2 regions of the Ottowia beijingensis genome follow, and region 2 is predicted to be linked to the other one. Evidence: predicted binding sites of a transcription regulator. Region 2 holds the regulator's gene; the other holds the start of a gene.
What was found. Region 2 encodes NrdR, which represses ribonucleotide reductase genes. Its sites were predicted from a motif close to CACNANATNTNGTG; they were not measured.

Region 1 (14,491 bases), on a different contig from region 2:
CCGGTGCCGGTGCGCGAACCAGATCGCAGGGCCGCTCCACCTCCCACTCCCGCGCCGGATCCTGCGCCGGCGGTCGTGCTCCCTCCGGTTGCGGCACCCTCGCCGGTGCCTGCCGTGCCCATCCGGTCGACGGTGGAGCCCGAGCCCGTTGCAGCGCCGAAGCCATCGCAGACGGCGGCGGCCCGGTTCGACACCTGGCAACCGCCCGCGCCCTGGTCGTCGCGCAAGACCAGTGTTGAAAAAGCGGGGCAGGGCGCGCCAGAACCCCCCGCACCGACCGAGGCCGAGCGCTCGCTGCCCAAGGACGACGTCGCGGCGCCGGCGCACGCCACCCTTCCGACTCCTGCCCTGCCCGAGGCCGAAGCCACGGCCGAAGCCGAGCCGGCGCCGGACGGTCCCTGGACCGCGTCGGAGCTGCAAACCTGGCGCGAGTTGACGGCGCCAGACCGTGCTGACCAGCCCGCGCAACCGCCTGCAGACGAGCTGTGGCCTGTGGCGGCGGCACCAGTCCACGACCCATCACCGGCAGACACCGCGGTGCCCGCGGAAGCCCCAGCCAGCCCGCCTGCCACGCCGCCAGTGGATGTCTTGCTGGCCCGCAGGTCGTTCCGCGCCGAGGCACTGGAGCGCGAAGTGCCCCCCGCGGCCGATGTCGACTTCGTGCTGAGCGGCGTGGGCGAGGTGGTGGAGCCGCTGGCGCCCGACGCCGCTGCGCCCGCCGCCGCGCCGCCCGTCGACCAGCCCGAGCCCCGCTTCGTCGAGCAGGCGCGGCGCCGCGCCTTCTGGTCGTCGCGCCCGGTGCGCGTGGGCCTGTGGGCGGCGTTGCTGGTGTTGCTGCTGGCGCTGGCCTTGCAGTGGGTGCTGAGTCGGCGCGACTGGCTGGCGGCGCGCGAACCCGCGCTGGTGCCGGCGCTGCAGGCCATGTGCCAGGTCGTTGGTTGCCAGATTGCGCCGTACCGCCAGCTCGAGACCATCGTCATCGACAGCTCCGCCTTCAACCGCGTCAGCGCCAACGCCTTCCGTTTCAGCGTCACGCTGCGCAACACGGCCGACATGCCGGTGGCCACGCCGTCGCTGGAACTGACGCTGACCGACGCCCAAGACCAAGCCCTGGTGCGGCGCGTGGTGAGCGCGGCCGAACTGGGTGCTCCCCCGGCGCTTGCCGCGCGGGGCGAGTTCAGCGGCACCAACGCGCTCACCGTGACCAGCATCTCCAATCCGTCGGCCATCGTCGGCTACCGCCTGATGGCCTTTTACCCCTGAGCCGGGTGCGCTGCCGCACGGCAGCCGCCGGCTTCGTCGATCCCTTCACTTCATTACCTGACCTATGGCCACGCTGATTTGCGGCTCGCTCGCCTTCGACACCATCATGAGCTTCGAGGGGCGCTTCGCCGAACAGATCCTGCCGGATCAACTGCACATCCTCAACGTGTCCTTCCTGGTGCCCAGCCTGCGGCGCGACTTCGGCGGCTGCGCGGGCAACATCGCCTACGCCATGCGCCAGCTGGGCGGCACGCCGCTGCCCGTGGCCACGCTGGGCAACGACGGCTCCGACTACCTGGCGCGGCTGCGCCAGCTGGGCGTCAGCACCGAGTTCGTGCGCACCATCGACGACACCTACACCGCGCAGGCCATGATCATGACCGACCGCGACAACAACCAGATCACGGCCTTCCACCCCGGCGCGATGATGCAGGCGCACCGCACGCACATCGTTGCACGCGAGGACATCCGCCTGGGCATCATCTCGCCCGACGGGCGCGACGCGATGCTGCAGCACGCCGAACAGTTCCGCGCCGCCGGCATCCCTTTCGTGTTCGATCCGGGGCAGGGCCTGCCCATGTTCAACGGCGACGAGTTGGCGCACTTTGTCGAACTGGCCACCTGGGTGACGGTGAATGACTACGAAGGCCGCATGCTGTGCGACCGCATGGGCATCGAGCTGGACGAGCTGTCGCGCCGCGTGCAGGGCCTGGTGGTCACGCTGGGCGGCGAGGGTTGCGACATCTGGGAGGCGGGCGTTCGCACCCGCGTGCCGCCGGTGCAGGCAGCGTCCGTGGTGGACCCGACGGGTTGCGGCGATGCCTGGCGCGGTGCGCTGCTGCACGGTCTGGAGCAAGGCTGGCCGTTGGCGCGTTGTGCCGCGCTGGGCAACCGGCTGGGCGCCTTGAAGATCGCCAGCCGCGGACCGCAGAACTACCAGGTGGATGGCGCGGTGCTGGCCGGTATCTGAAGTTGCCTGCCTTGCTCTTTCAACATCATTTGGCCTGAAACGCAGGCTGCATAAGCGCAGGCAGCTCACTTATCGATAGTGAGCGGGGTCTGCCGCACACTCCAAAAAAAAGAAGCCCGCGCACGATGACTCGTGTCGCGGGCTGCGAAGGCCCCGGCCGGGTCAAGGCCGGGGCTGGATGCGCCGCTCAGGGCTTGCTGGCCGTCGGGAACGGCCACGCAGCCTGCGGGTTCAGCGTGGTTTGCGCCGCGGGCTTCTTGGGCGCGGCGGCCTTCTTGGCCACGGCTTTCTTGGCCGGTGCCGCTTTCTTGGCGGGTGCCGCCTTCTTCGCTACGGCCTTCTTGGCAGGTGCGGCTTTCTTCGCCACGACCTTCTTGGCCGGTGCCTTCTTGGCGACGGCTTTCTTGGCCGGTGCGGCCTTCTTCGCCACTACTTTCTTGGCGGGCGCCTTCTTGGCCACGACCTTCTTGGCCGGTGCCTTCTTCGCTACCGCTTTCTTGGCCACGACTTTCTTGGCGGGTGCCTTCTTCGCTACGACCTTCTTGGCCGGTGCCTTCTTGGCGACCGCTTTCTTGGCCGGTGCGGCTTTCTTCGCCACGACTTTCTTGGCCGGTGCCGCCTTCTTCGCAGGGGCTTTCTTCGCTGCGGCCTTCTTGGCCGGTGCTTTCTTTGCAGTTGCCATTTTTTTCTCCTTGATCAAGTTGAACTATCCATCAACAGCAGGAAACGCTTCGCGCCTGTTGGACACGCAAAGCGATTCATGGCACTGGAGAAAAATCCATCACCATGAACACGGGCGCAAGCCCACCGCACCGCCTGGGTGCCTGGGTGGGGTTGCTGATTCAGTGACTGCACGATAAAGAAAGGGTCGTTTCGGAAAGGCCGCCGGCATCAGTCCCACGACAGGGCGCCGCCGGTCTGGTACTCGATGACGCGCGTTTCGAAGAAGTTGCGTTCCTTCTTCAGGTCGATCATCTCGCTCATCCAGGGGAAGGGGTTTTCCTCGTTGGGGAACAGGGCGTCCAGGCCGATCTGCGTGGCGCGGCGGTTGGCGATGTAGCGCAGGTAGCCCTTGAACATGCTGGCGTTCATGCCCAGCACGCCGCGCGGCATGGTGTCCTCGGCGTAGCGGTATTCCAGCTCGACGGCCTTCTCGAACAGGGCCTTGATCTCGGCCTTGAAGGCGGGTGTCCACAGGTGCGGGTTCTCGAGCTTGATCTGGTTGATCAGATCGATGCCGAAGTTGCAGTGCATCGACTCGTCGCGCAGGATGTACTGGTACTGCTCGGCCGCGCCCACCATCTTGTTCTGCCGGCCCAGCGCCAGGATTTGTGTGAAGCCGACGTAGAAGAACAGGCCTTCCATCAGGCAGGCGAAGACGATCAGGCTTTTCAGCAGGGTCTGGTCGGCCTCGGGGGTGCCGGTGACGAAGGCCGGATCCATGATGGCGTCGATGAACGGGATCAGGAACTCGTCCTTGTCGCGGATCGACGCCACCTCGTGGTAGGCGTTGAAGATCTCGCCCTCGTCCAGGCCCAGCGACTCGACGATGTACTGGTAGGCGTGAGTGTGGATGGCCTCTTCGAACGCCTGGCGCAGCAGGAACTGGCGGCACTCGGGCGCCGTGATGTGGCGGTAGGTGCCCAGCACGATGTTGTTGGCGGCCAGCGAATCGGCGGTGACGAAGAAGCCCAGGTTGCGCTTGACGATGCGGCGCTCGTCTTCGGTCAGGCCGTTCGGCGACTTCCACAGCGCGATGTCGCGGTTCATGTTGATTTCCTGCGGCATCCAGTGGTTGGCGCAGGTGGCCAGGTATTTTTCCCAGGCCCACTTGTACTTGAAGGGCACCAGCTGGTTGACGTCGGTCTGACCGTTGATGATGCGCTTGTCGGCGGCGTTGACGCGGCGCTGGATGGATGGTGCGGCTTTGGGTGCAGCGGCGCTGATGGACGGTGGCATCAGGGGGGCGGCCTGGAATGCCGTGATGCCTTGCGTGGCAGCGGGCGGCAATTCAGCCAGCGGCTGCAAGCGGGGTTGCAGCGTGGCGGGTGTGGCGTCGTCGTCCCAGGTCAACATGGTTTTTCCAATGCTCCGATTATGGGAGCAACGTGATGAAATGCAAAGCATTCCGTCACGTTGCTCGTGGGTTCAAGGGGTGTGAGTGTTGCGGCAAGGCATCGCATGCGATGCCTTGCCGTGATCGCAGTGCGCACGTGGCACGCGCTGCGGTTCATTGGCAGGCTTCGCAGCCCGGGTCGTCGATGGCGCAGAACTTCACGTCGGTGGCCGGCTCGGCCGCCATGGCCAACGGCGCGGCCACTGCGGCGGCATCGCGCGCGCCCATGCCGTGCGCGCCGCCGTTGCCGGTGGGCACGGCGTTGAGCCGGCCCGATTGCACGGTCGACTTCTCGGCCTGCGTGGCGCTGGTGGTGCGCAGGTAGTAGGTGGTCTTCAGCCCTCGCAGCCAGGCCAGCGTGTAGGTGTCGTGCAGCTTCTTGCCGCTGGCGCCGGCCATGTAGATGTTCAGGCTCTGCGCCTGGTCGATCCATTTCTGGCGCCGCGCCGCGGCTTCGACGAGCCATTGCGGCTCGACCTCGAAGGCGGTGGCGTACAGCGCCTTCACGTCGGGCGGCACGCGGTCGATGGGGCGCAGCGAACCGTCGAAGTGCTTCAGGTCCATCACCATCACGTCGTCCCACAGGCCCAGGCGCTTCAGGTCCTTCACCAGGTACTGGTTGATGACAGTGAACTCGCCCGACAGGTTGCTCTTGACCGACAGGTTGCCGAAGCACGGCTCGATGGACGCATCCACGCCGATGATGTTGCTGATGGTGGCCGTGGGTGCGATGGCCACGCAGTTGCTGTTGCGCATGCCGTCGCGGGCGATCTTCTGGCGCAGCGCGTCCCAGTCCAGCGTGGCCGAGCGATCCACCTCCACATGACCGCCGCGCGCCTGCTCCAGCAGGTTCAGGCTGTCGAGCGGCAAGACGCCGCGCTCCCACAGCGAGCCCTTGTAGGACGAATAGCGCCCGCGCTCGGCCGCCAGTTCGGTGCTGGCCCAGTAGGCGTGGTAGCAGATGGCCTCCATGGATTCGTCGGCGAACTGCACCGCCTGCTCTGACGCATAGGGAATGCGCAGCGCGTACAGCGCGTCCTGGAAGCCCATGAGCCCCAAGCCCACCGGGCGGTGCCGCAGGTTGGCGTCGCGCGCTTTCTTGACGGCGTAGTAGTTGATGTCGATCACGTTGTCGAGCATGCGCATGGCGGTCGACACCGTCTGCTTCAGCTTCTCGTGGTCGAGCACCTTGGTAGCGACGCCGTTGGCGTCGGTGCCATCCTTCAGGTGCTGCAGCAGGTTCACCGAGCCCAGGTTGCAGACGGCGGTTTCGGTGTCGCTGGTGTTGAGCGTGATCTCGGTGCACAGGTTGCTGGAATGCACCACCCCCGCGTGCTGCTGCGGGCTGCGCAGGTTGCAGGCGTCCTTGAAGGTGATCCAGGGGTGGCCGGTCTCGAACAGCATCGACAGCATCTTGCGCCACAGGTCCACCGCCGGCAGCGTCTTGCTGGGCTGGATTTCGCCGCGCGCCGCGCGTTCTTCGTAAGCCACGTAGGCGGCTTCGAACTCGGCGCCGAACTTGTCGTGCAGATCGGGCACGTCGCTGGGCGAGAACAGCGTCCACGTGCCCTTGTCCATCACCCGGCGCATGAACAGGTCGGGGATCCAGTTGGCCGTGTTCATGTCGTGCGTGCGGCGGCGGTCGTCGCCGGTGTTCTTGCGCAGCTCCAGAAACTCCTCGATGTCGAGGTGCCAGGTCTCCAGATACGCGCACACCGCGCCCTTGCGCTTGCCGCCCTGGTTGACGGCCACGGCCGTGTCGTTGACCACCTTCAAAAACGGCACCACGCCCTGCGATTCGCCGTTGGTGCCCTTGATGTGGCTGCCCAAGGCGCGCACGCGCGTCCAGTCGTTGCCCAGGCCGCCGGCAAATTTGCTCAGCAGGGCGTTTTCCTTGATCGACTCGTAGATGCCGTCCAGCTCGTCGGGCACCGTGGTCAGGTAGCAGCTCGACAGCTGCGAGCGCCGCGTGCCGCTGTTGAACAGCGTGGGCGTGCTGCTCATGAAGTCGAAGCGCGACAGCACCTCGTAGAACTCGATGGCGCGCGCCTCGCGGTCGATTTCATTGAGTGCCAGGCCCATCGCCACGCGCATGAAGAAGGCCTGCGGCAGCTCGATGCGCTGCTTGCGCACGTGCAGGAAGTAGCGGTCATACAGCGTCTGCAAGCCCAGGTAGTCGAACTGCAGGTCGCGCTCGGGTTTCAGCGCGGCGCCCAGGCGGGCCAGATCGAACTGCAAGAGCCGCTCATCAAGCAGCTCGGCGTCAACACCCTGCTTGATGAACTGCGGGAAGTAGTCCGCATAACGCTCGGCCAGTTCGGGCAGGCTCACGGTCTCGCCCAGCACCTCCTTGGCGATGGTGTGCAGCAGCAGGCGCGCGGTGGCGTAGGTGTAGTCGGGCTCCTTCTCGATCAGCGTGCGCGCGGCCAGGATGGCGGCCTTGTACACCTCATCCACCGGCACGCCGTCGTACAGGTTGCGCAGGGTTTCGGCCAGGATCGGCTCGGGCCGCACCTCGGCATCCAGCTCGGCGCAGGCCTGGCCGAGCAGGGCCTGCAGCGCCGGCAGATCCAGCGCCACGCGCTCGCCGCGATCCAGCACGTGCAGCACCGGCGCGGCGGGCGCGGCCTCGGCCTTCTGCTGCGCGCGCTCCTGCGCGCGGCGCTCGCGGTACAGCACGTAGGCGCGCGCCACCTCGTGGTGGCCGCTGCGCATCAGGCCCAGTTCCACCTGGTCCTGCACGTCCTCGATGTGGAAGGTGCCGCCGCCGGGGCGCGAGCGCATCAGCGCGCGCACCACGGCCTGCGTCAGCTCGTCCACCACCTCGCGCACGCTGGCCGATGCCGCGCCCTGCGTGCCGTGCACGGCCAGGAACGCCTTCATCATCGCCACCGCGATCTTGCTGGGCTCGAAGGCCACCACGGCGCCGTTGCGGCGAATGATCTGGTACTGCGCCAGCGGCTGGCGCGCCGGGGCGCTGGCGGGCATGGCGGGCGGGTGGATGGGCGCGCTGATGGCGGGCGCGGCGCTGCGGGCTGTGGGCATGGGGTCCTCTCGGCAATGGGTGATGGGGCGGGCGTGCGCGGCGCTCAGTGTGAATTCTTGGACGAGCGGCGCCGCGACCCGAGGCACTATATCTAGTGTTCGGCTCTGGTTCAAGCCACTACCTGTAGTGTTTTGGGTGATTGTGGCCGCCGTGCGCGGCCGCGCCCGTCGGGCCGGCGCGCGCCCGCACCGGCGCCCAGCGCGCGTGCGTGCGGGCACGTGCGGCGCAAACCACGGCGGGCAGCGGGCTGTGCGGCGATTTGCCGCCGCAAGCCGCGTGAATGCTGGGCACACGTGGCATGTTTGGGCGCTGCGGCGGCAAAATCAGGCGATAGCCGTTTGGCGGGGTTTGGCGGTTGCAAAAAAAGAGCTGCTTGCGCCCGATGAACGGGCGCTGAAGGCGTTTTCGATGGTAAAAAAAATTCGGGAGGTCCCCCCCCTGTCTTTCGGCCATCGTGGCTTTTGAGGGGGCGGGTACTGTTTCGCGCTCCCAAAGACAGCTGCTCGCGCGCGGGGCGATGACGAAATGACCTCGCTGCCCTTCGATGACGGCGGCTGCGCCGCCATGACGCCAGCCAAGGGCGGGGCGTGCCGCGCATCACCGGTGCCATTTCGTCATTTCGTCATTCCGTCATCGACGCCGCGCAGCGGCGAAGTCATGGCGTCATCCGTCAAGCGCTGCCGTTTGCAGCGCGCAACGGGATCAGGCCACGCCGGGCGGAAAGCGGTGCGCGGGCCAGCGCAGGGCGCGGCGCAGGCGCGGCCAGTTGAAGCCGGGGCCGGGGTCGTGCTTGCGGCCGGGGGCGATGTGCTCGTGGCCGGCGATGGCGGCAATGGGGTGGCGCGCCGCCAGGGCCCGGCACAGCGGCGCCAGGGCGGCGTATTGCGCCGGCTCGAACCGGCCGCCTTCCAGGCCTTCGAGTTCGATGCCGACCGAATAGTCGTTGCAGTTGTCGCGCCCGCCGAAGCACGAGGCGCCGGCGTGCCAGGCGCGGTCGTCCACGCTGACGAACTGCCACAGCGCGCCGTCGCGGCGGATGAAGAAGTGCGCCGACACCTCGAGCCCGCGAATGGTCTGGAAGTAGGGGTGGGCGTCCCAATCCAGCGTGTTGGTGAACAGGGCCTGCACGTGGTCGCCGCCGAATTCGCCAGGCGGCAGGCTGATGGAATGCACCACGATCAGGTCGATCGCCGTGTTGGCGGGGCGCGGGCCGAAGTTGGGCGACGGCAGGGCGCGGGCGTGGCGGTACCAGCCGTGCTGCCAGAGCGGTCGGCGCGGCTCAGGCGCCGTCGTCATCGGCCTCGCCGTTGGAGGGGGCGCTGATGCCCAGGCGCGCCATGCGGTAGCGCATCTGGCGCAGGTTCAGGCCCAGCCGCGCGGCCGCGGCGGTGCGGTTGAAGCCGGTTTCGTCGAGTGCGCGCACCAGGATCAGGCGCTCCTGCGCATCGAGCCAGGCGCCCAGGTCCGCGGGCAGCTCGTTCGCGGCGAGGGCCGCCGCCGGTGCCGGAATCGCGGCGGGCGCCGTGGGCGCATCATCGTGCAACAGCGGGGGCGCCGCGGCGGTGGGCGGCGCGGTGGCCGGCATCAGATCGTCGCCCATCAGGCCCCAGCCGGAATCACCGGCCTCGCCCAGCGCCACGGCGCGGTGCAGCAGGTTCTCCAGTTCGCGCACGTTGCCTTCCAGCGGTGCGCTGCGCAGCTCGTCCAGCAGGCGGGGCGACAGCGTGGGCACGGGGATGCCGGCCTCGGTGGCGATGCGCGTCAGCAGCGCCTGGCACAGCGCGGGCAGGTCGTCGCGGCGCTCGCGCAGCGGCGGCACCACGATCTCGATCACGTTCAGGCGGTAGAACAAGTCCTGCCGGAAGCGCCCGGCCTGCACCTCGGCCGCCAGGTCCTTGTGGGTGGCGCTGACGATGCGCACGTCCACCGGCTCTTCCTGCGTGTCGCCCAGCGCGCGCACGCGCCGCTCCTGGATGGCGCGCAGCAGCTTGGCCTGCATGGCCAGCGGCAGGTCGCCGATCTCGTCGAGAAACAGCGTGCCGCCGCGCGCGGCCTGGAAGAAGCCCTCGCGGTCCTGCGTGGCGCCGGTGTACGAGCCCTTGCGCGCGCCGAAGAACTCGGCTTCGAGCAGGTTCTCGGGGATGGCGCCGCAGTTGACCGGCACGAACGGCCCGTCGCTGCGGTGGCTGCAGCCATGGATGGCGTTGGCCACCAGCTCCTTGCCGGTGCCCGATTCGCCGTGGATGAGCACCGGCGCCATGCTGGGCGCGACCTTGCGGATGCGCTGCTTGACCGAGCGCATGGCGGCGGATTCGCCGATCATGCGGCCCAGCGCACCCTGACCATCGGCGGAGAGCGCGGTGGGCTGGTCCGGCGCCCGTGCGGGCACAGGCGCGGCCGCCGCTGCGGCCGGGTGCGCGGGTGCGGCGGCGGGCGCGGCCTGCAGCGGCGCGGCCGGCGATTGCAGCGCCGAGCTGACCACGCCGCGAAACTGCTTCAGATCGACCGGCTTGGTGAGGTAGTCGAAGGCGCCGCACTTCAGCGCCTCGACGGCGTTCTCGGCCGAGCCGTAGGCGGTGATCATGATGCAGCGCTCGGGGCGCTGGGCCTGCGCCACCTCGCGCAGCAGCTCCAGCCCCAGGCCGTCGGGCAGACGCATGTCGGTGATGACGACGTCGAAGCGCTGCTGGGCCAGCTGCGCACGCGCCTCGGCCAGCGTGCCGGCCGAGGCCACCTGGTAGCCCTCGCGCAGCAGCGTCAGTTCGTACAGGGTTCGCAGATCGGGTTCGTCGTCCACCACCAGCACGCGCGCGGCGCCGGGTGCATTCGCTGAAGCGTTCATGGGAGCGCAGTGTCCTCCAGGTTGAATGTCGAATGCCCGCTGTGTGCGCGCCGAAAGCTGACGAAGAACTCGTTGCCTTCCACGACCTGCCCTGCCTGCTCGCGCGCCGTGCGCTCGTAGGCGATGGTGGCGCCGTGCCGCTCGCACAGCTCGCGGCAGATGAACAGCCCCAGCCCGCTGGAGCGGCTCTCGGACGAGAAGAAGGGCTCGAACAGGTGGCGGCGCACCGCGGGCTCCATGGCGGCCCCGTCGCTCCACACCATCAGCATCACCGGGCCGTGGCGCACGGCGTGGGTGGCGACCTGGATGGCGCCTTCGTGCGCAGAGGCATAGCGGGCGGCGTTGTCCAGCAGGTTGACCAGGATGCGGCGCAGGTGGTCGCGCGCGAACTGCACCTGCACCTCGGGCGCGTTCAGGTCCACGCGCAGGCGCGCACCCGCCGCATGCTGCTGCGCCCATTCGCCGCAGAAGGTGTCGGCTTCCTCGTCCAGCGCCAGCGCATGGGTTTCCAGCGCATCGCCCGGGCCCTGCACGCGCGCCACGTTCAGCACGTCCTCGACGATGTGCTGCAGGCGCTCGGCGTTCTGCCGCACCATGTCGGTCAGGCGGCGCTGCAGGGGCGATTCGAGGTCTTCCTCGAGCAGCGCATTGGCCTGGCTGATGGCGGCCAGCGGGTTGCGGATCTCGTGCGCCACGGCGGCCGACATGCGCCCCATCGAGGCCAGCTTTTCGGTGCGCAGGCGCGCCTCCATCTCGCGCAGGTCCTGCAGGAACATCACGCACAGGCTCACGCCGCTGTCGCCGATGGGCGGCGTGCGCTGCGTGCGCACCTGCAGCCGGCTGGGCATGCGGTCTTCGTGGTGCAGGATCACTTCCGCCGCGTCCACCGGGGTGTCGGCGAAGGTCAGCTGGGCGATGTGCATCAGCTGCAGCCAGGCCGGGTTGTCGTGCAGGCTGAACAGGTGCGGCGTCACCTCCTGGTCCGAGCCCAGCATCAGCCGCGCGGCCGGGTTGGCGGCGCGCACCAGGTGGGTCGAATCCACCACCAGCACGCCATCGGGCAGGGCCTCGATCACCATGTTGTTGACCAGCGACTGCACCTGCGCCTCGATGCGGCTGCGGCGCGCCACCGCTTCCTCGCGCACCAGCCGGCTGGCCAGCTGGTTGGTCAACAGTGCGAGCATCAGCAGGCCGGCGCCCGTCAGGCCGGCCTGCGCCATGTCGGCGGTGTTGGCCCAGGCGCTGGCGCTCACGGTCCAGGCGGCGTAGCCGAGCAGCATCAACGCCGTCAGCGCCGCCGTGCCCAGGGCCAGCGCGCGCGAGCCCAGGATGGCCGCCATCACCACCGGCAGCGCCAGCAGCGGCGTGTAGTTGATGCCCAGGTTGCCCTGCCACTGCAGGGTGGCGAAGAACAGCAGATCGAGCCCCACCGTGGGCAGCCACTGCGCATCGAACGCGCGGCCCGGCCCGCGCGGCCGCAGCGCCAGCCGCGCCGCCGCGGTGACCACCACGAACGCCGTGCAGCAGCCCAGCACCCAGACCGTGACCGGGCGGCCCAGCAGGTGCAGGCCGATGTGCAGGCCCAGCAGCGCCAGCGCGACCAGCACCCGCGCCGACATGAACGCCGTCCACAGCCGGGTGAAGCCGGTGGAGGGCTCCAGCTCGGCCGCGGCGGGCGTGGCGGCCGCCGGCGGGTGCGACGGGCCGAACCAGGTGTGCTGCTCGCGCGCGGCGCCCGGGGGCGGCATCAGGCGCCCTCGGATTCGCGGCGGTGGGCGACCGAGCAATAAGCGCCGTCGCGGCCGTTGACCGCGTCGCTGCCCGGCAGGTGCACGCCGCAGTGGTGGCAGCGCACCATGGGCAGGGCCTTGCGTTCGGCGCGCCGGCCGGGCGGCGGCACGCGCCGTCCGCGTTGCCACAGCCACACGGCCGCCAGGATCACCAGCAGCAGCACCAGCAGTTTCATCACGCGCCGCGCCCCAGCATCACTTCCAGCACGAAGCGCGAGCCCGCATAGCCCAGCAGCAGCAGCGCGGCGCCGATGTACAGCACGCGCACCGCGCGCCGGCCGCGCCAGCCGAACTGCGAGCGGCCGACCAGCAGCGTGGCGAAGGCGATCCACGACAGCAGCGTGAACACGCGCTTGTGGTCCCAGCGCCAGCCGGTGTAGGCGCTGCCGTACAACTGCTCGCCGAAGAACATGCCGGCCAGCATGGTCAGCGTCAGCAGCACGAAGCCGGCGCTGACGAAGCGGAACATCAGCCGCTCCAGCGTCAGCAGCGGCACGCCCTCGACCACCCGCGTGGCGTGGCGCATCTGCGCCTCGGCGCGGGTCATCAGCCAGCCGTGCGCCACGGCGGCGGCGAACAGGCCGTAGGCCGAGATGCCCAGCGCCCAGTGCAGTGGCAGCAGCGGCGACGAGGTCTCGGGCAGGCGCGCGCCCGGAAACAGCATGGCCAGCGCAATCGCCAACGTGCCGAAACCGGCCAGCGCCCAGCGCGCGCGCAGCTGCGGGTACAGCTGGCTTTCGACCACGTAGGCCGTCAGCACCAGCCACACCGTGATCGACAGCGCCGGCGCGAAGCCGAAGCGCGGGTGCTGGCCCAGCAGCGTCCAGCCCAGCAGCAGCCCGTGCAGCACCCAGGCCAGCAGCAGCACCCGCCGCGCCGTGACGCCGCCCACGGCGCGTGCCGCCACCGCGGGCACGGCGTAAGCCAGCGCCGCCGCGGTGCCGAGCAGCAAGCCGACAGGGGAGGTGCTGGCTAGAATCATGGTGGAAAGTTTACCCCCGGAAGGATTGTCTCCCCCCTGAGGCGCTGACGCGCCTTCCCCCTGAGGGGGCGCTGCCGGCGGCCGGGCCAAGCCCGTTGCGCGGCAGCCTCGCATGGCCTGCTCCGCGGCCTTCTGTTCCCTGCGTTGCGCGGCTTCCGCGCTGGATAACCCCCATGGCCTCCACGCTCACCGACAAACTCTCCGGCCTGGTCAAGAAGATCAGCGGCCAGGCCCGCATCACCGAAGCCAACGTGCAGGACATGCTGCGCGAGGTGCGCATGGCCTTGCTCGAGGCCGACGTGGCGCTGCCCGTGGTGCGCGACTTCATCGCCCGCGTCAAGGACAAGGCCATGGGCCAGGAGGTGCTGGGCAGCCTCAAGCCCGGCCAGGCGCTGGTGGGCATCGTCAACCGCGAGCTGGCGGCCACCATGGGCGAGGGCGTGAGCGACCTCAACCTGTCGGCGCAGCCGCCCGCCGTGATCCTGATGTCGGGCCTGCAGGGTTCAGGCAAGACCACCACCACCGCCAAGCTGGCGCGCCATCTGATCCAGAAGCGCAAGAAGAAGGTGCTGACCGTCTCAGGCGACGTCTACCGCCCGGCGGCCATCGAGCAGCTCAAGACCGTCACCGCGCAGGCCGGGGCCGACTGGTTCCCCTCCACGCCCGATCAGAAACCGCTCGACATCGCCCGCGCCGCGCTCGACCACGCCAAAAAGCACTTCTACGACGTGCTGATCTTCGACACCGCCGGCCGCCTGGCCATCGACGAGGCGCTGATGGCCGAGATCAAGGCCCTGCACGCCGTGCTGAACCCGGTCGAGACGCTGTTCGTGGTCGACGCCATGCAGGGCCAGGACGCGGCCAACACAGCCAGGGCGTTCAAGGAGGCGCTGCCGCTCACCGGCATCGTGCTGACCAAGATGGACGGCGACTCGCGCGGTGGCGCGGCGCTGTCGGTGCGGCAGGTCACGGGCGCGCCGATCAAGTTCGCCGGCGTCAGCGAGAAGATCGACGGCCTGGAGGTGTTCGACGCCGAGCGCCACGCCGGCCGCATCCTCGGCATGGGCGACGTGGTGGCGCTGGTCGAGCAGGTGACGGCCAATGTGGACATCGAGGCGGCGAAGAAGCTGGCCGACAAGGTCAAGAGCGGCGGCTTCGATCTGCAGGATTTTTTGGGCCAGCTGCAGCAGATGAAGCAGATGGGCGGCCTGGGCAGCCTGATGGAGAAGCTGCCCACGCAGATGGCCGGCAAGGCCAGCGACGCCGACCTGGCGCGCGCCGAGAAGGACATCCGCCGCAAGGAAGGCATCATCAACAGCATGACCCCGCTGGAGCGCCGCAAGCCCGAGCTGCTCAAGGCCACGCGCAAGCGCCGCATCGCCGCCGGCGCCGGCGTGCAGGTGCAGGAAGTCAACCGCCTGCTGAAGGAATTCGAGCAGATGCAGGGGATGATGAAGCAGTTCAAGGGCGGCGCACTGGCCA
Region 2 (14,491 bases):
GAGAGATTCGTTGCCGACCCCGGCAAACCGCACTGCCACGACAGACAACACAGGAGACAGGCGCCAGCTGTCACAGGCGCCCGCAGCGCGGCGATGAACCCAGGATGCAGGATCACGGTCGCCAGGCCGCAGGCATCGCCCCCCAAGGGCAGATGGACCTGAGATGGCCAGCACCGCCCTTGCGTCCCGACAAGGAGAGCTATGACATTGTCAGCATCTGTGGCCGCCGTGGGGCGCGGCTTCAAGACCTTCGCCGGTGACGTGGCCGAAGGATTTTTCGAGATCACGCACAACGGCCTGGCCCTGGTGGGCATCGTGGTGGTGGTGCTGGCGGCCCTGCTCGGCGCACGGCCTGATCTGCGCCATCAGGGCGAGCAGCAGCTGACCGAATGGCTGACGGCGCGCAAGATCGCCGCCATGGGCATCACCCCCGAACTGGGCGCCATCGAGCGCGCCACCGCCGCCAACCCCCGCGACCTGCCGCGCGAGCAGGCCAACGTGGCCCTGTGGATCAGCAAGAAGTACCGCGTGGCGCCCGAGCCCGTGGCCGCGCTGGTGGCCGAGGCCTACGAGGTCGGCCGCGACACCAAGCTCGACCCGACGCTGATCCTGGCCGTGATGGCCATCGAATCCAGCTTCAACCCGTTCGCGCAGAGCCCGGTGGGCGCGCAGGGGCTGATGCAGGTGATGACGCAGATCCACTCCGACAAGTACCAGCACTTCGGCGGCCTGTACGCGGCCTTCGACCCCAAGAGCAACCTGCGCGTGGGCGTGAAGATCCTGCAGGAATACATCGGCCGCACCGGTTCGGTCGAAGGCGGCCTGAAGTGGTACGTGGGCGCCGCCAACCTGCCGTCGGACGGCGGCTACGCCAGCAAGGTGCTGGCCGAACACGCGCGCCTGTCGCAGGTCGCCAAGGGCAAGGCGATTCCGCTGAACGACAACACCCCCGCCCTGCGCGCGGCCACCACGCCGGAACCCGCCGCGCCCGCCAGCCCGGCGCCGATCAAGGTCGCCGCTCTGTCCTGACGCGGCTTGGCGCGTCCTGCTCCAGGCGCGCCCGCTTTCCATCCCATCCCCCAGCGGCGCCGCATGGGCGTCGGCTAAACTCCCTGCCGTGCGCGACTGGCGATAGGTGCCGTGCTTTCAGAGGCGGTGCTGACGTGGACATGCGGCGGACTGCCGCCCACCACCACGGGGAAGCGCACCGCCCTTGCGCGTGTGGCGCTCGCGGCGTGTTCCGCCGTTCGCCTGGGCAGCCCTTGCACCGCCGAGGGAGGACCTTTTCGAAGGACTGCCGTGTTCAACCGTTCCACGCACACCATCGCCAACACCGACGCCGACGTCTGGGCCGCCATCCAGGCCGAGCACCAGCGCCAGGAAGACCACATCGAGCTGATCGCCAGCGAGAACTACGCCTCGCCCGCCGTGCTGGCCGCCGCCGGCACGCAGCTGACCAACAAGTACGCCGAGGGCTACCCCGCCCGCCGCTATTACGGCGGCTGCGAGCACGTCGACGTGGTCGAGCAGCTGGCCATCGACCGCGTGAAGGAGTTGTTCGGCGCCGAGGCCGCCAACGTGCAGCCGCACTGCGGCGCCAGCGCCAACATCGCGGCCTTCATGGCCTTCCTGAAGCCCGGCGACACCATCATGGGCATGAGCCTGGCCGAAGGCGGCCACCTGACGCACGGCATGCCGCTGAACATGTCGGGCAAGTGGTTCAACGTGGTCAGCTACGGGCTGAACGCGCAGGAAGCCATCGACTACGAGGCGATGGAGCAGAAAGCGCACGAAACCAGGCCCAAGCTCATCATCGCCGGCGCCTCGGCCTATTCACTCGAGATCGACTTCGCCCGCTTTGCCAAGGTGGCCAAGGACGTGGGCGCCATCTTCATGGTCGACATGGCGCACTACGCGGGCCTGATCGCCGGCGGCGTCTACCCCAACCCCGTGCCGCACGCCGACGTGGTGACCAGCACCACGCACAAGAGCCTGCGTGGCCCGCGCGCCGGCTTCATCCTGATGAAGGCCGAGCACGAGAAGGCCATCAACAGCGCTGTGTTCCCCGGCCTGCAGGGCGGCCCGCTGATGCACATCATCGCGGCCAAGGCCATCGCCTTCAAGGAGGCACTGCAGCCTGAGTTCAAGCAGTACGCGCAGCAGGTGAAGCAGAACGCCCAGGTGGTGGCCGAGACGCTGACCGAGCGCGGCCTGCGCATCGTCAGCGGCGGCACGCAAAGCCACGTGATGCTGGTCGACCTGCGGCCCAAGGGCATCACCGGCAAGGATGCCGAGGCTGTGCTGGGCAGCGCGCACATGACGATCAACAAGAACGCCATCCCCAACGACCCCGAGAAGCCCATGGTGACCAGCGGCGTGCGCATCGGCACCCCGGCCATGACCACGCGCGGCTTCAAGGAAGCCGAAGCCCGCGCCACCGCCCACCTGGTGGCCGACGTGCTGGACAACCCGCGTGACGAGGCCAACTTGGCCGCGGTGCGTGAGAAGGTGGCCAAGCTGACCAAGGCCTTCCCTGTCTACGGCTGAGTCGTCTGGCCGCTAGAGCGTGCCGGTGCGGCTGAGGCGCCCTTGGACGGGCGCCCGCCGTAGCAGACTGCCCCGCTCCTGTAATAAGAGCTGCTCGCGCTTATTTGACGGTGCCTGAGACCCGATAAGACCCTGAATCGATGCGCTGCCCTTTCTGCGCCCATACCGAGACCCAGGTGGTCGACACCCGCACGTCGGACGATGGCGACTTCGTGCGCCGGCGGCGCCAGTGCGGGCATTGCGCCAAGCGCTTCACCACCTACGAGCGGCCCGACGTCAGTTTTCCCAGCATCGTCAAGAAGGATGGCCGGCGCGTGCCTTATGCGCGGGCCAAGCTGCAAGGCTCGCTCGATCTGGCGCTGCGCAAGCGCCCCGTGAGCACCGAGCAGATCGACGCCGCCATCGAGCGCATCGAGGAAAAGCTGCTGGGCAGCGCCGCGCGAGAGGTCGCCTCCAGCCGCATCGGCGAACTGGTGATGCGCGAGCTGAAGAAGCTCGACAAGGTGGCCTACGTGCGCTTTGCCAGCGTCTACCGCAGCTTCGAGGACATCGACGAGTTCCGCGCGCTGGTGGATGAAGTGCGGCGCTGATCGCCGCTGGGCAAGACATGGCAGACGGCGGATGGCGTGGGTGGTGGCTGGCGCTGGCCGCGGCGCTGGCGCTGCACCTGGCGGCACTGTGGCTGGTGCAGCCAGCGCGCTACGGCGTGAGCGCCGCCGCACAGCCTATGACCTGGCGCGTGCAGGTGCACACGCGCACTCAGCCTGTCACGCCACCTCCAGCAATACCGGCAGCCCCGCCCGCGACGCCGCAGCCCGCCAAGCGCCCGGTGACGCCCAGACCGACCCGTGCAACCGCACGTGCGCCCGCGCCTGCGCCGGCCGTCGAAGAGATTATCCCCACCCCCCCGCCTCCGGTGGAACCGCCGCCCGTGGCGCACGCTGACCCGGCGCCGCGCGCCGACAGCGCGCGGCTGTGGCTGGACGCCAACCTGGCCGATCGGGCGCCGACGCCGATCGACAACGAATGGCGCCTGGCCGAGATGCCCTGGCCCGACGCGTATCCCACGATCGAGGTGCAGTTGTGGATCGATTCGGACGGCCGCATAGAGCGCTTCGAGCTGCAGGGCGAGGCGGCCAGCGACCCGGTGGTGCAGCAGCTGTTTGCGTCGTTCAGCGAGACGCCCATGCGCCCCGCCTACTTCCGCAGCGTGCCGGTGCCCAGCACCATGCGCATCCAGCTCTGGCAAGGCGACGGGCCGGAGCCCGACTTCGTAGCGCCGCTGGCGCCCGCCTCGCGCTGAGCGGGCGCCGAGAGCGCATCGAGAAGGCCGGCCTCAGCGCGGCAGGTTGGCCATGGCCCACTGCACGACGTGGGCCGGATTCGTCATGGCGCCGGGCTGGCGCGCCACCTCGCGCCCGCCGACGAACAGTGCCAGCGTGGGAATACTGCGGATGTTGTAGCGCGTGCCCAGCGCCTGGGCGGCCTCAGTGTTGACCTTGGCGACGCGCACACGCGGCTCCAGGTCGGCGGCGGCCTTCTCGTAGGCGGGCGCCATCATGCGGCAGGGCCCGCACCAGGGCGCCCAGAAGTCGACCAGCACCGGGATCTGGCTGCGCAGAACGTGCTTGTCGAACGCCGCCTCGTCGTCCAGCGCCACCGGGTGGCCAGTGAACAGCGGCTGCTTGCACTGGCCACAGTCGGGCGCGCTGCCCAGCTGGTCGGCCTTGACGCGGTTGGTGGTGTGGCAGTGCGGGCAGACGACGTGCAGGGGCTCGCTCATCACAAGGCTCCGGATTCAGGCGGCGGGTGCGGCGTCGGGCGCTGCGGTGTCGGGCGCGGGCTTGGCGCGTGCGGCGGCAATGGCGTCGCAGGCGGCCATTTCGGCGCGCATGGCGGCATCCAGCGGCGAGCGGCACAGGCCGGCATCACCGTAGTGCAGGTTCTCGTAAAGCGCGGTGGCGGCCGGGCTTTGCTCCAGCAGGGGCTGCCAGTCGATGTCGGTATTGGCCAGCATGGCCGACAGGCGCGCGGCCACGGTGCGGTACTGGTGGGCGTCGACGGCCTGGCGGCTGGCATCCAGCCGCTCCAGCAACTGCGCCAGGATGGCAGCGGTTCGGGTGGGGGCTTGCAATGTCTTCATGCCTTACCAATTGGGGTCCTGCTGAGTAAATGCAAGACCAGCGGCCAGCATCCGGACGTGCTTCGATTACTACATAATCGATAGCTTATTGCGCTTGATAGGCGGGCGCTAGCGGCAAAAATGGCTTGAAATTTCAGCGCGACCTCAGCGGATCGAGCAGACGCCGCAGACCGGCCTGGTCGATCTCGTGCATCAGCGCCAGCAGGCGCCCCACCTCGCCCTTGGGGAAACCCTTCTGAGCAAACCAGTTCAGATAAGCGCCCGGCAGATCGGCGATCAACTGGCCCTTGTACTTGCCGAAGGGCATGGCCAGCGTGACCAGCCGCTGTAGCTGCTCGGCGTCGTGCGGCGTCGGCGCGCCCACGTCCACCGCTTCAGCCCAGCGCCTTGCCCAGCCGCGCGATGCCTTCGCGGATCCTCGCCTCGTCCGCCGTGGCGAACGACAGGCGCAACGTGCTCACGTCCGGGTTGGCGCAATAGAACGGTGCGCCGGGCACGAAGGCCACGCCCTGCTCGATGGCCTTCTTGGCAAACGCGTTGCCGTCACTGACCTTGCCGCCCGCGCCGGTGAGCCGCGCCCACACGAACAGGCCGCCCTGCGGTTGCACGAACTCGATGGCGTCGCCCAGGTCGCTGCGCAGCGCATCGCCCATGGTCTGGGCGCGCGCGCCATACACCTGCCGCACGCGCGCCAGCGTGGCCGGCATGCGCCCGGCGGCCAGGTACTGCGCGGCCGTGGCCTGCGCGAAGGTGCTGGTGTGCGCGTCGCTGAACTGCTTGCACATCACCGCCGTGGCCAGCAGTTCGGGCGGCGCCACCATCCAGCCCACGCGCAGGCCGGGCGACAGCACCTTGCTCAAGCTGCCGCAGTGCACCAGCCAGTCGCGGCTGCCGGGCACTTCGCTCGACAGCGCCAGCAGGCTGGGCGGCGGCGGCTGGTCGAAATACAGGTCGCCATACGGATCGTCCTCGACGATCAGCGTCTGGTACTTCACCGCCAGCTCCAGCACGCGCTTGCGGCGCTCCAGGCTCAGCATCGCGCCGCTGGGGTTGCCGAAGGTGGGGATCAGATAGACGAACTTCGGCTTGTGCTGCGCGATCAGGCGCTCCAGCTCATCCACTTGCACGCCGTTGCCGTCGATCGGCGCGCTGACCAGATCAGCACCGTACAGGCGGAAGCACTGGATGGTGGCCAGGAAGGTCGGCCCTTCCACGATGGCCTTGCTGCCCGGATCGACCAGGCACTTGCCCAGCAGATCGAGTGCCTGCTGGCTGCCGGTGGTCACGATGAGTTGATCGGCCGCCACGTCCTTCGCACCCTTGGCCTGCGTGAACGCCGCCAGTTGTTCGCGCAGCGGCTGGTAGCCCTCGGTCGCACCGTACTGCAGCGCGGCGCCGGGCTCGTTGGCCAGCGCCTGGTTGGCGGCCTCGCGGATGCCGTCCACGTCGAACATCGCGCTGTCCGGAAAGCCCCCGGCAAAACTGATGATGCCGGGCTTGCCCAGCAGCTTGAACAGCTCGCGGATGGCGGAGGTTTCGACGTTTTGCAGGCGTTGGGCGAGATGGAGAGGCATGGGTGAAGAAGCGATAGCGGTTCGATCTGCAACATTGTGGCGCACATCGCCTGCTCCCCAAGGGGCCGTGCGACCGAACTTGGCCAAGAGGACCGGCCACATATTGACACAAATTTTCGACATCCGTAACATGCGCACGGTCGATGTCGGCAGGGAGGGAATAAATGAAAGACATGCACCTGCGGCGCCGTCTTGCGCCGCGCTGGCTGACGGCCACTGCGAGCCTGCTGGCCTTATGGAGTCCGGCGGCTTTCGCCGACTTGGTCGTCCCGGCGGGCGCCAACGTCACACTTGGCGGCTCCATGGATATGGGCTGCACCGACGTCGTGGCCGACGGCACGCTCGACCTCGCGGGCGGCACGCTGAGCAACGTGCGCAACGTCCTCATAGGCGACGGCGGCCAGGTCAACCTGGGCAACGGCACGATTTCACTGGCCGGCAACTGGACCAACGGCGGCGGCACGCTGGGATTGCCCGGCACCGTAGCCATCGTCGACGAAGTGGCCTGCACGACCAGTTCGATCATCAGCGGCAACACCACCTTCGGCACGCTCAGCATCACCAGCAGCAGCGGCAAGCTGGTGCAGTTCGCGGTCGGCAGTACGCAGACGGTGCAGCAGTCGTTGGTGCTCACCGGCACCGGCACGCCCTTGCGCATCGAATCGACGACACCGGCCACGCCATCGGCCGACCTCCATCTGGCCGCTGGCGCCACGCAGAGCGTCTCGAACGTGGCCGTGCAGGGCATGAGCGCGAGCGGCCAGATGGTCGCGCCCGGGCAGACCAATCAGGCGCCGCCGGGCGCCGCCGTCAGCAACTGGTTCGCGGCACCTGTACCGCCCACGCCGGCCAACATCGCCCCGGTGCCGACCAACTCGCCTATCACCCTGCTGGGCATGGCCCTGGCAGTCGCCGCACTCGCCGCGCGCCAGCGTTTCGGCCGCAAGAACAAGCCATCAGGAAGGAGCCCCCAATGAACCCGCGTTTCAACCTCTCGCGCGTGGCCGCAGCCACCGCCACCATCACCCTCGTCGCAGCACCTGCGTGGGCGGCCGACCTCACCATGACAGCGCCGCCGGGCGGCAGCGTGGTCATCAACAGCCCCGTAGGTGGTGCCGGCGGCACGCTGCTCGGCGTGCGGCCGGATGGCGGCGTCGCCGTGCCCAAGCTGCCTGCCACCACCGGCTCGCAGGTCGGCGTGGTGTGCTACGACGCGACTGGCCTGCTGGTCACTTGCCCGGCGACCTATGGCGCACAAGGTCCGGCGGGACCAAAAGGTGACACGGGAGCGGAGGGTCCGGCGGGTCCCGCTGGGCCGAAGGGTGACATCGGCGCTGCTGGCCCCGCTGGGCCCACGGGCCCCAAGGGTGATGCGGGTGCTGCTGGCCCCGCCGGACCCGCGGGCCCCAAGGGCGATGCGGGTGCTGCTGGCCCCGCCGGACCCGCGGGCCCCAAGGGTGATGTGGGCGCTGCTGGCCCCGCGGGCCCCAAGGGTGACGCGGGTGCCACTGGCCCGGCCGGACCCGCGGGCCCCATCGGCCTCACCGGCCTCACCGGCGCCACCGGCCCGCAAGGGCCTCAGGGGTTGCAAGGCCCACAGGGATTACAAGGCGTCCCGGGCGCTGCGGGGCCCACCATGTTCTCGTCGCGATTGAACGTGACGAATAACGGCGCCGCCTTCGGACCAATTATCGGGGTTTCGGCACAAGCCAGTTCAGCCGCTAATGTGGGACTTGCATGGCGCCAAGCTTGCCAGGCCGGTGGGCTGGTCGTGGTGGGCTCTGGATTTGGTAACGGCAGCCCCAAAACTGTGCGCATCCTCAGTGGAGCCAGCCTCACAAACATGACGTCGAAGATGTCTTGCGCTGTGAGCAGCGCAACACCTGTTTGTTCTTCAGGAGAATCCGCCTCCATCGCTGTGGGTGACTTCTTGGCGGTGCAGGTTGGTGACAGCGGCAACAATACGGGCAGCTATAACGTCAACTTCAGTTGCACGCCGAACTGAGCTCGTTCATCGGGCGCGATCACATAGGACGCTAGCAGCCGCAAAGAATTCGCTCGAAAGGTCTGACTTGAGGCTGCGCGTGCAGCCCATTGAGCGCTTTGACGTCGGCCGGGAGCCGATTCGGGCCGATCCGCTCGGTGTCGCGCGGCTACGGTCAGAATCGGGCACATGACTCCCGCCCAGATCGAAACCTTCTTCGCCACCCTGCAGGCCGCCAACCCGCTGCCTGCCAGCGAATTGGAATACACCAGCGTGTTCGAGTTGCTCACCGCCGTGCTGCTGTCGGCGCAGGCCACGGACGTGGGGGTGAACAAGGCCACGCGCCGGCTGTTTCCGGTGGCGAACACGCCGCAGGCGATCCTCGACCTCGGTATCGAACGGCTCGAGGGTTACATCAAGACCATCGGCCTGTACCGCAGCAAGGCGAAGCACCTGATGCAGACCTGCCGCATCCTGGTGGAGCGCCACGGCGGCGAGGTGCCGCGCACGCGGGCCGAGCTGGAGGCCCTGCCCGGCGTGGGCCGCAAGACGGCCAACGTGGTGCTGAACGTGGCCTATGGGGAGCCGACGATGGCGGTGGACACGCACATCTTCCGCGTCAGCAACCGCACCGGCCTGGCGCCGGGCAAGACGCCGCTGGCGGTGGAGATGAAGCTGCTGCAACGCGTGCCGGCGAAGTACATGAACCACGCGCACCACTGGCTGATCCTGCACGGGCGCTACGTGTGCCTGGCGCGCACGCCGCGCTGCTGGGAATGCGCGGTGGCGCATTGCTGCGATTACCAGCCCAAGACGAAGGCGCCTTGAAAGCCGCCATGCCGGCCTGGAAGTCGGCATGAATACTACTTTATTCATAGCTGCCAGCGGCCGCCCATCAAGCGCTGAAGGCCGATTTGGCTCTCAATCGGCGTAGATCCCCGCCTTCTTGATCACCGGCCCCCACTTGGCGATCTCGGCCTGCAGGTGGCTGCGCAAACCTTCGGGCGTCATTTTGTCGGCGCTGGGGATGTCGGAGCTGAGCTCGGCCAGGCGCCTGGTCACCATCGGGTCGGCCATGGCGGTCTTCAGCGCGGCGTTCAGCTTGTCGATCACCTCCCTGGGCGTGCCCTTGGGTGCGTACATGCCGTGCCACACCTTCACCTCGAAGCCCTTCAGGCCCTGCTCGTCCAGCGTCGGCACGTCGGGCAGCGATGCCAGGCGGTTGTGCGTGGTCACGCCGTAGACCTTGATGCGGCCGTCCTTGATGAAGGGCACGGTCTGCGTGGTCTGGTCGCACAGCAGGTCCACCTGGCCGCCCAGCAGATCGTTCATGGCCGGGCCGGTGCCCTTGTACGGCACCGTGGTCAGTTCCACGCCGATCTGGCTCATGAAGAGCAGGCCGCACAGGTGCGACACCGCGCCCAGGCCGGCGTTGGCCAGCGTCACCTTGTTGCCGTTGGCCTTCAGGTAGGCCTGCAGCTCCTTGAAGTTGCTGGCCGGGAAGTCCTTGCGCGCCAGCAGCGTCATCGGCACGTCGACCACCTGGCCGATGTACTCGAAGTCCTTCAGCGGATCGAAGGCCAGCTTGCGGTACAGCGCCGGCGCAGTGGACATGCCCATGTGGTGCAGGAAGATCGTGTGGCCGTCGTGCGGCGCACGCGCCGTCTTGGCGGCGGCGATGGTGCCGCCGGCGCCCACGGCGTTGTCGACGATCACCGTCTGCCCCAGCGCCTTGCCCATGGGCACGGCGATCAGGCGCGCCACCACGTCGGTCGGCCCGCCAGCGGCGAAGGGCACGATGATGCTGACGGGCTTGCTCGGAAAGCCCTGCGCCGTGGCGGCGCTGGCCGCAGCCAGTGCGGTGGCGGCCAGCGCCAGCTGGATCGTGCGTTTGATTCGAAAGGCCATTTGCTGTCTCCTGATGATGTGAAGCCAAGGCGCCTGTCTGATCGGTTTGGCGGGGCGCGCCTGCAACCATGAAACCCCGAAAACCGTGGAAAGCTGGTGCGGCCTATCCGAGGCCGCTCGCACCCTGTGGCACGCGGATGCGCGCGGCACGCGCCAGCACCTGCCGCGCCAGCGCCACCACCGGCGCATCGACCATGCGGCCATCGATGCTGAACACGCCGCCCTGCGCCGCCGCGAAGCCATCGACCACGCGGCGCGCCCAGTCGGCCTGCTCCGGCGCGGGCGCAAAGGCCGCGTGCACCGCCGCCAGCTGCGCCGGGTGAATGCACAGCTTGCCGCCGAAGCCGCCGCGCAGCGCACGCGCCGCGTGCGACTGCACCAACGCCGTGTCCTGCGTGTCGGTCGTCACGCCGTCCACCGGCGGCACCACCCCCGCCAGGCGCGAGGCCAGCACGATCTGCAGGCGCACCGGCACCAGTTCGGCCTCGTCCGGCCCGCAGGCCAGGCCAAGATCGGCCTGGAAGTCGAGGTGACCGAACAGCAGGCGCGCCACCTGCGGCGCAGCGGCGATGGCACGCACGGCCTCCAGCCCGGCGGCGGATTCGATCAGCGGCAGCAGTGCGCCCTGCCCGCCCAGCGCGGCGGCCACGGGCTGCAGCGCGGCGGCACTCTCGGCCTTGGGCACCACCACCGCGCCCAGACCCTGCGTCGCGAGCGTGGGCAGAGCGGCCACGTCGTCGGCGTGCCACGGCGTGCCGGCGGCATTGATGCGCAGCGCCAGGCGCGCGCGATCAGCGGCGGGCAGCGTGGGCAGCAGCTGGGTCAGACCAAGGCGCGCACCGGCCTTGGCGGCGGGCGCCACGGCGTCTTCCCAATCGACGATCACGGCGTGCGCGCCGCTGGCCAGCGCCTTGGGCACGCGCTCGGGCCGGTCACCGGGCACGAAGAGGAAGCTGCAGGCCGAGGCCATGGGCGATGGCCCACTCATCCGGCGACCCCTGCCTCTGCGCCCTCCCCCGCTGGCGGAGGGTTGGGGTGGGGGCCGCACCGCCCCTTTGGGCACGGGCACGCCCCCATCCCTGCCTTCCCCCAGCGGGGGAAGGAGAAAAACCGAACCACATGCACCGGCGTCATGCCGCCTGCCCCAGCAAACGCCCCACGCGCGGCCAGCTCGCCACGTTCCACAGCGCATCGATGGCGGCCTGCATCTCGGCCGGCTGCGCGCCGCCGCTCCAGGCCGCCAGGCGCAGCGCCTTGGCGGTGAGCTCGTCGCGCGTCAGCGTGTTGCCAGGGTCGCCCTTGGGTTCGTCCACACGGCCGTGCAGCGTGCGGCCGTCGGTGGTGGTCACCGTGACCTTGCCGATCCAGCGGCGCGGGTAGACGGCGTCGACTTCCTCGTCCAGCACCATGCTCACCTTGTCGCGCAGCGCCTGCGTGGCCGCGCTCAGGTAGTCGCGGTCGAACTCGGTCAGGCCCGCATGGCCGTGCTGCGCGGCCAGCGCCAGCACGGTGCCCATGCTGAACTTGGCTTGATGCACGGTGGCCGGCTGCACCACCGGGCCGAGCACGTCGATGGCGCCCTGGTGCACGTGGGTGACGACTTGGGCGATGTCGCCGGCCTTCACGCCGTGCGCGGCCATCACCGTCAGCAGCGCGTCGGCCGCCGGGTGCGTGTGGCGGCAGCTGGCGTGCCATTTGAACGAGGTCTCGGCCGTGGCCCAGCGTGTGCCCAGGCCGTCGGTCAGGCGCGCTGGGTCGCTGTCGCTGCTCATGCCCGCTGCCAGGCCCTGCGGGCCGGTGAAGATGTCGGCCGCGCCGGTGAAGCCGTCGCGCGCCAGATACGCCGCCATCAAGCCCGCGCCGGCCGCGTGCGCGGTGTGCAGCTGCTTGCTGTCGGCCGCGGTGCGCAGAAATTCCCACAGCCCGGCCGACTGCGTGCCGGCGGAGCCGAAGGCATGCAGCATCTGCGCCGCATCGAGCTTGAGCAGGTGCCCCACCGCCGCGGCCGCCGCCAGCGTGCCGGCGGTGCCGGTAGTGTGGAACACCTTGTAGTGCGAGCGCCCCAGGAACTCGCCCACGCGGATGCCGACCTCGTAGCCGGCCACGCTGGCCGTGATCAGATCGCGCCCGCTCGCTTGAAGAGCCTGCGCCACCGCCACGGCGGGCGGAAACACCACCGTCGCCGGGTGGAACACCGAGCCGTTGTGCACGTCGTCCTGCTCGGCCACGTGCGATGCCGCCCCGTTGGCCAGCGCCGCCAGGTAAGGCGTGGTGCCGGCGCGGCTGACGAGGACCTCGCTCGGCCCCTCGGCCGGGCCCATGCTCTGCGCGAAGTGCGCAATGGTCTCGACCGGGCGCGAGCCATGGCCGGCCACCGCCGAGCCGAACCAGTCGACCAGCAGGTTCTCGGCGAAGCGCACCACCGGCTCGGGGATCGCGTCGAAGCGCAGGCCGGCGGCGAACGTCGCCAGTTGGGCAGCAGAAGAGGTTTTCATGGTCATTTCAGGCTCCAGCGCTTATCTGGCAAGCGCAAGCAGCTATGGTTACAGGAGCAACCTCGACCCCGATGCAAGGGCTCGTGATGGCTCGCGCTTGATCGGGGGCACGCCCGCTCCCACAGGTTCTTTCGCATTTCAGCCGTCGTCATTCGGCGCGAACCGCTGTGCATTTCAAAGTAGCGATCAGATCGCCTTGGCCTCGCGCAGCCGCGCCACGCTGGCGTCGTCGCGCCCCAGTTCGCGCAGGATCGCCTCGGTGTGTTCGCCCACGCGCGGCACGGCGTCCATGCGGTAGTCGAACGCGCTGTTGCGGCCGGGCGGCAGCAGCGCGGGCACTGCGCCGGCGGGCGAGCCGACATCGCGCCAGCGCTCGCGCGCCTTCAACTGCGGGTGTGCCCACAGGCCGGCCATGTCGTTCATGCGCGCGTTGGCGATCTGCGCGGCGTCCAGCCGCGCCTCGACCTCCGCGGTGCTCAGCTTGGCGAAGGCTTCGACGATCAGCGCACGCAGCGCCTCGCGGTTGGCGTTGCGCTGGGCGTTGGCGTTGAAACGCTCGTCGGTGGCCAGCGCCGGGTTCTGCAGTACCACGTCGCAGAAGCTCTTCCACTCGCGCTCGTTCTGCAGGCCCAGCATCACCGTGCCGCCATCGCCGGCTGGGAACGGCCCATAGGGGTAGATGCTGGCGTGCGACGCGCCCGTGCGCGGCGGCGGCGTGGCGCCTTCGAAGGCGTAGTACATCGGGTAGCCCATCCACTCGCCCAGCGCCTCCAGCATCGACACGTCGATGTGGCTGCCCTCGCTCGTCTTCTGACGCAGCAGCAGTGCCGACAGGATGCTGGTGAAGGCGTACATGCCGGCGGCGATGTCAGCCATCGAGTTGCCCGCTTTCGACGGCGTATCGGGCGTGCCGGTGATGGACAGGAAGCCCGCCTCGCTCTGGATCAGTAGGTCGTAGGCCTTCTTGTCGCGGTACGGACCGTTGTCGCCATAGCCGGAGATGTCGCAGACGATGAGCCTGGGGTGCTTTTCGCGCAGTGCCTCCCATGAGAGGCCCATGCGCGCGGCAGCGCCCGGGGCCAGGTTCTGCAGCAGCACATCGGCGTTCTTCAACAGATCCCTCAGCACGGCGAGCGCGTCGGGGTGCTTCAGGTCGAGCGTCAGGCTTTCCTTGCTGCGGTTGGTCCAGACGAAGTGCGAGGCCTCGCCCTTCACGCGGGTGTCGTAGGCACGGGCGAAGTCGCCTACGCCGGGGCGCTCGACCTTGATGACCCGGGCGCCCAGGTCGGCCAGCTGGCGGCTGGCAAAGGGCGCGGCGATGGCGTGTTCGAGCGAGATGACGGTGATGCCGTCGAGGGGTCTGGGGTTTGTCATGTCTCAAGCACTGGATGAATACCGAATACCGGACGCAGAGGACGCAAAGATTTCGCAGAGGACGCAAAAGAACAGCCAAAAGAAGTTGGGTATTTCCTTTTGCGTCCTCTGCGAATCCTTTGCGTCCTCTGCGTTCGGCTGTTGGTTCTTTTCAAAATGATCGCGGCAGGCCCAGCACGTGCTCCGCCACATAGCTGAAGATCATGTTGGTCGAGATCGGCGCCACCTGGTACAGGCGCGTCTCGCGAAACTTGCGCTCCACGTCGTACTCGCATGCAAAGCCGAAGCCGCCGTGCGTCTGCAGGCACACGTTGGCCGCTTTCCACGACGCCATCGCCGCCAGGTGCTTGGCCATGTTGGCCTCGGCGCCCGCGTTCTGGTGCGCGTCGATCTTCTCGCACGCCTTCCAGCGCATCAGGTTGGCCGCCTCCACTTCGATGAAGGCCTCGGCGATCGGGAACTGCAC

Region 1: the regulator NrdR is predicted to act here: its motif matches at 7,479-7,492, upstream of ACFSCU_RS05185 (ribonucleoside-diphosphate reductase subunit alpha).

The regions. Positions count from the first base shown of each region.
Region 1 covers NZ_JBHUEP010000005.1:375,630-390,120, forward strand. The annotation lists gene ACFSCU_RS05165 (DUF3426 domain-containing protein) at 1-1,263, shown strand, start outside; gene ACFSCU_RS05170 (carbohydrate kinase family protein) at 1,328-2,233, shown strand; gene ACFSCU_RS05175 (histone H1-like DNA-binding protein) at 2,421-2,915, opposite strand; gene ACFSCU_RS05180 (ribonucleotide-diphosphate reductase subunit beta) at 3,125-4,309, opposite strand; gene ACFSCU_RS05185 (ribonucleoside-diphosphate reductase subunit alpha) at 4,464-7,394, opposite strand; gene ampD (1,6-anhydro-N-acetylmuramyl-L-alanine amidase AmpD) at 8,098-8,691, opposite strand; gene ACFSCU_RS05195 (sigma-54-dependent transcriptional regulator) at 8,675-10,237, opposite strand; gene ACFSCU_RS05200 (two-component system sensor histidine kinase NtrB) at 10,234-11,985, opposite strand; gene ACFSCU_RS05205 (PP0621 family protein) at 11,985-12,203, opposite strand; gene ACFSCU_RS05210 (cytochrome C assembly family protein) at 12,203-13,009, opposite strand; gene ffh (signal recognition particle protein) at 13,183-14,491, shown strand, end outside.
Region 2 covers NZ_JBHUEP010000009.1:196,733-211,223, reverse strand. The annotation lists gene ACFSCU_RS15020 (transglycosylase SLT domain-containing protein) at 202-1,029, shown strand; gene glyA (serine hydroxymethyltransferase) at 1,300-2,547, shown strand; gene nrdR (transcriptional regulator NrdR) at 2,688-3,137, shown strand; gene ACFSCU_RS15005 (hypothetical protein) at 3,155-3,850, shown strand; gene trxC (thioredoxin TrxC) at 3,884-4,330, opposite strand; gene ACFSCU_RS14995 (hypothetical protein) at 4,346-4,690, opposite strand; gene ACFSCU_RS14990 (DUF3820 family protein) at 4,824-5,054, opposite strand; gene ACFSCU_RS14985 (aminotransferase-like domain-containing protein) at 5,065-6,264, opposite strand; gene ACFSCU_RS14980 (hypothetical protein) at 6,429-7,241, shown strand; gene ACFSCU_RS14975 (hypothetical protein) at 7,901-8,269, shown strand; gene nth (endonuclease III) at 8,438-9,076, shown strand; gene ACFSCU_RS14965 (tripartite tricarboxylate transporter substrate binding protein BugD) at 9,170-10,156, opposite strand; gene ACFSCU_RS14960 (HpcH/HpaI aldolase/citrate lyase family protein) at 10,260-11,144, opposite strand; gene ACFSCU_RS14955 (MmgE/PrpD family protein) at 11,287-12,657, opposite strand; gene ACFSCU_RS14950 (CaiB/BaiF CoA transferase family protein) at 12,838-14,025, opposite strand; gene ACFSCU_RS14945 (acyl-CoA dehydrogenase family protein) at 14,177-14,491, opposite strand, start outside.